Regions from separate parts of the Streptomyces sp. NPDC005263 genome, predicted to be linked through region 1. Evidence: riboswitches for the same ligand, from Rfam matches in the RefSeq annotation. Region 1 holds a riboswitch; the other holds the start of a gene.
What was found. A riboswitch is a leader RNA that binds a small molecule or an ion and turns the genes downstream of it on or off. The one in region 1 is predicted to bind cobalamin.

Region 1 (2,446 bases):
GGACCACCACCACGACCGCGCCGGTGGAGGCTCCGGAGGAGACGCCGAGGACGAAGGGGTCGGCGAGCGGGTTGCGCAGCAGGGACTGCATGACCGCTCCGCACACGGCGAGCCCGGCGCCGCAGACCGCGGCGAGCAGGGTGCGGGGCAGTCGCAGGTTCCACACGATGCCGTCCCGGATCGGGCTGAGCCGCGAGGGTCCCCCGCCGAGATGGGCGGCCACCGCCGACCAGACGTCGCCGACGCCGATGTCCGCCGGGCCGATGGTGACGGCCACGGCGAGGGACCCCGCCAGGGTCACGAGGCCGGCCACCGTCCGCAACGCCGTGGCCGTGACGGACGAGGTCGTCACCCGGCGAGCCCGTCGGCGCGCAGCGCCGCGGCCACCTTCTCGATGCCGTCGACGGTGCGGATCGTGGGGTTCATGGCCTGGCCGCTGAGCGTGACGTACCTCTTGTGCTTCACCGCGTCCATGGTTTTGGTCGCCGGATCGGACTCCAGGAAGGCGATCTTCCGGGCGGCCGTCTCGGCGGTCTGCGAGTCGCGGGTGAGATCACCGATGACCAGGACGTCGGGGTTGCGGTCCGCGACGGTCTCCCAGTTGATCTGCGGCCATTCCTGCTTCGTGTCGTCGAAGACGTTCTTCGCGCCGAGCGCGTCGGTGATGATGCCGGGGGCGCCGCAGCAGCCCGCCATGTAGGGGGACTCCTGGTTGGCGAACCAGTACAGGACCGAGGTGTCGGAGGCGTCGATCCCGGAGGTGGCTCTGGCGACGCGGCTCTTCAGTGAGGCGACGAGCTTCGCGCCCCGCGCTTCGACGCCGAAGATCTTCGCCAGGTCCCGTATCTCTCGGTAGACCGATTCCATGGTCAGCGGCTGGGTGCGGGCGCCGTCGCCGTCACCGCTGTTGTCCTTGCCCTCGCAGTCGGCGGGAGAGAGGTAGGTCGGCACGCCCAGCTCCTCGAACTTCTCGCGCGGGGCCACGCCGCCCTGCCTGAGGGTGGAGGCGAAGGAGGCGGCGACGAAGTCGGGTTCGGTGTCCAGGACCTTCTCGAAGGAGGGCTGGTTGTCGGAGAGCCTGGGCACCCGGGTGTTGTCCTTCGCGAGGCCCTTCAGGACGGGGTCGGTCCAGGTGGCGGTGCCCGCCATCCGGTCCGCGAGGCCGAGGGAGAGCATGATCTCGGTGGTGCCCTGGTTCAGGGACACCGCTCGCTTCGGCGGCGACGGGATCCGGATCCGCTGCCCGCAGTTGACCAGGGTGCGGCCCGTCGCGGTGGTGGGTGAGCCGGGGGGCCCGGTGGACGAGCCGCCGCAGGCCGTCAGGAGGAGCGCCCCGGAAAGGAGCAGGGCGGAGCGGCGAACAGCAGGGGTGACGGGCACACAACATCCTCTGGCGTCGAGGGCCCGGTCGCGGGGCCCGTTCGTACGGGTCGCCAGCAGGTCTTCGGACTCGGGATCACCCGGCCGGAGCGCCTTCCCGGACCCTGGTCACATGTGACCGTCGTCCAGTGGCTCGCGTTGCCCCGCTCGTCACCCTCACCGCTGCGCGTCAGTTCCGGATTCGCACCGGATTCCCTTGACTGGCTTGGGCAAATTATCACGTTGTCACACCGGTCCGAGGGGCAGTGCGGGGCCGGGCCGTCGTCCCTGCGGCACGTGGCCGCGCCCAGCAGGGCAACGCAGGTCACAGTGACAGGGAGTGCAAGGTCACAGCGGTGTCCTCTGCCGCTCCTTTGGCGGTCTGACCTAGCATCCGAGCATGACGGTCCTGCCTGACGACGGGCTCTCGCTGGCCGCCGAGTTCCCTGACGCGACGCACGAGCAGTGGCAACGCCTGGTGGCGGGCGTCCTGCGCAAGTCGGGAAAGGAAGTCTCGGGGGAAGCAGCGGAAGACGCCCTGTCCACCGCGTTGGAGGACGGGTTGCGCACCCGCCCCCTGTACACCGCGAACGATGTGACGCCCGAGCCCGGCTTCCCCGGGTTCCCCCCGTTCGTACGGGGCGGCCGGGCCGAGGGAAGCGTCACCGGCGGCTGGGACGTCCGGCAACGGCACGCCGCGACCGGCGGCGACGCGGTGCTCGGGGATCTGGAGAACGGCGTCACCTCGCTGTGGCTGGTCGTCGGAACGGGCGGCCTGCCGCTCGGCTCCCTCGGCCGGGTCCTCGACGGCGTCCACCTCGACCTCGCGCCCGTCGTCCTGGACGCGGGCAGCGCATTCGACGCCGCCGCACGGGAGTTGCTGGGCCTGTACGAGGAGCGGGGCGTCGCCGACCACGCGGCGATCGGCAACCTGGGCGCCGATCCGCTGGCCCACCAGGCCCGTACGGGCGACGCGTCGGACTTCGCGCCGGCGGCCGCTCTCGCGCGGCTGTGCGCCGACAGATACCCGGGGCTGCGGGCCCTGACCGTGGACGCGCTGCCGTACCACGAGGCCGGCGGTTCGGCC
Region 2 (2,446 bases), on a different contig from region 1:
GAGCGCGGCCTGTGCGCGGGCGGCGACATCCGCGCCGTCCACGACGACGCCCGTGACGGGGACGGCGCCGCCTCGGCCGCTTTCTGGCGGGACGAGTACCACCTCAACGCCCGTATCGCCCGCTACCCCAAGCCGTACGTCGCCGTCATGGACGGCATCGTCATGGGCGGCGGTGTCGGCGTCTCCGCGCACGGCAGTGTCCGGGTGGTCACCGAGCGGTCGAGGATCGCCATGCCGGAGACCGGTATCGGGTTCGTGCCGGACGTCGGCGGCACCCATCTGCTCGCCCTCGCCCCGGGCGAACTGGGCACCCACCTCGCGCTCACGGGGGCGCCGATCGGTGCCGGGGACGCCTTGTGGTGCGGGCTCGCCGATCACTACGTACCGTCCGCCTCACTCGGGCAGTTCGTCGGCGACCTCACCGAGCTGTCCGTCCGGGAAGCCCTGGACCGTCATGTGCGGCCGTCGCCGGAGGCGGAGTTGGCCGGTCACCGGGAGTGGATCGACTCCTGCTACGCGGCCGACACCGTCGAGGAGATCGTCCATCGGCTGCTGGACCAGGGCGACCCGGCTGCCAAGGAGACCGCGCAGACCCTGCTGTCCAAGTCGCCCACCGCCCTCAAGGTCACCCTGGCCGCCGTGCGCCGCGCCCGGCGGCTCGGCACGCTGGAGCGGGTACTGGAACAGGAGTACCGCGTCTCGTGCGCGGCCCTGACCACACCCGACCTGGTCGAGGGCATCCGCGCCCAGGTCATCGACAAGGACCGCGCCCCACGGTGGTCACCGACGACTCTCGCCGAGGTGACCGACGCCGACGTGGAGCGCTTCTTCGAGCCGCTGGGCGAGCGTGAACTCGGCCTCACCGCACCGGACACCACCGCGTAGCCGACGCGGCGAGCGGGACGGACGCCGCCTCGGCGACCGCTGAGCGGGCGGTGATCCGCGTCACCTGGCGGGCGAGAACGGGATCACGCCAGGTGGCGCGGTATTGGCCCCAGACCCGACTCACGATACCGTCGCCCTGATAGACGACGGCATCACGGAAGCCGGTGAGAACCCGGCACGGTCGCGCCACTGTGGACGGTGCGCCCCCTGGGGCACCGCGAGTCAGACCCGTGGCCGTCGTCATGTGCACCACCGAGATGGGACGCGAACTCCCAGAGGAGGCTCTTGCCATGGCGCAGCATGTCGCCCAGCCGACGACCACCACCCCCGTCGTTCCCGCCAAACTCCCGCTGAAGGCCATCGCCCCGTGGGCGGTCTTCTTCGGCATCCTGATGCTGGTCCTGCTGTACTTCGTCGGCGCCGAACAGGGCGCCACCTCGGTCGTCTCCGGCGGTGACGTCCACGAGTGGGTCCACGACGCCCGCCACCTCCTCGGCTTCCCCTGCCACTGACCTGAGGGACGCCGCACACCCATGAACTCCGCGACAGTGAGAAATCTGCTCGTTCGGGGCATGCTCGCCGGCCTGGGTGCCGGCGTGCTCGCCCTGGTCGTCGCCTACTTCCTCGGCGAACCGAGCGTCGACAGCGCCATCAGCTTCGAGGACTCCCACGCCCCCGCCCACGAACACGAGGTCGAACTCGTCTCCCGTTCCCTACAGTCCACCGCGGGCCTGGCCACCGGCGTTCTGATCTACGGGGTGGCGTTCGGCGGCATCGCCGCTCTCGCCTTCTGCTTCGCGCTCGGCCGGGTGGGCCGTTTCAGCCCGCGGGCCACGGCGCTGCTGCTGTCGGGGGCCGCGCTGCTCGCCGTGTACGTCGTGCCGTTCCTGAAGTATCCGGCCAACCCGCCCGCCGTCGGCGACCACGACACCATCGGCAAGCGCACCACCCTGTACTTCCTGATGATGGTGCTCGGGGTACTCCTGGCGATCGCCGCGGTGATCGCGGGCAAGCGGCTCGCGCCGAAGCTGGGCACCTGGTACGCCACCGTCGTCGCCGTCCTCGGCTTCGCCGTCGCGATCGGGCTGGCGTACGCGTTCCTGCCCGCCGTCAACGAGGTGCCGAGCGACTTCCCGGCCGCCTTGCTGTGGCGGTTCCGGCTGTCCGCCCTCGCCATCCAGATCACCCTGTGGGCAGGCTTCGGCCTCGTCTTCGGCGAACTGGCCGAACGGCTGCTGAACCCGAAGCCGGCCACGGTGTCCGCGGGGACGACGGTGGCCGCCCCGCGATGACGCCCGGCCGGTCGAACCGGCTGCACTCAGTGGTCCGCCGCTGCCTCGACCGAGTCCAGTGGGTGCCCCAGCCGCAGGTTCCAGCGGCCGTGGCGCCCACTGATCGTGGTGGCCGTCAGCGGAGGCACGTCGAGACGCCAGAAGGCCGCTGAGGGCGCTCCCAGCACGTGGACCACCGCGGCCCGCACGACCTCCGGCTCGACGACGGCGAGCGTACGGCCGTCCGTGTCCTGGGACGCCGTCAGCCAGCCCGTCACCCTCCCGCACAT

Region 2: linked by a shared signal. The riboswitch ahead of ACFYRY_RS24285 (CbtB-domain containing protein) and the one ahead of ACFYRY_RS33675 (ABC transporter substrate-binding protein) in region 1 are both predicted to bind cobalamin.

The regions. Positions count from the first base shown of each region.
Region 1 covers NZ_JBIAKJ010000009.1:173,628-176,073, forward strand. Annotated here, with positions in the region: gene ACFYRY_RS33670 (FecCD family ABC transporter permease) at 1-322, opposite strand, end outside; gene ACFYRY_RS33675 (ABC transporter substrate-binding protein) at 349-1,380, opposite strand; cobalamin riboswitch at 1,418-1,600, opposite strand; gene ACFYRY_RS33680 (methylmalonyl-CoA mutase family protein) at 1,760-2,446, shown strand, end outside.
Region 2 covers NZ_JBIAKJ010000005.1:364,400-366,845, reverse strand. Annotated here, with positions in the region: gene ACFYRY_RS24290 (enoyl-CoA hydratase/isomerase family protein) at 1-885, shown strand, start outside; cobalamin riboswitch at 998-1,138, shown strand; gene ACFYRY_RS24285 (CbtB-domain containing protein) at 1,176-1,397, shown strand; gene ACFYRY_RS24280 (CbtA family protein) at 1,419-2,177, shown strand; gene ACFYRY_RS24275 (histidine phosphatase family protein) at 2,204-2,446, opposite strand, start outside.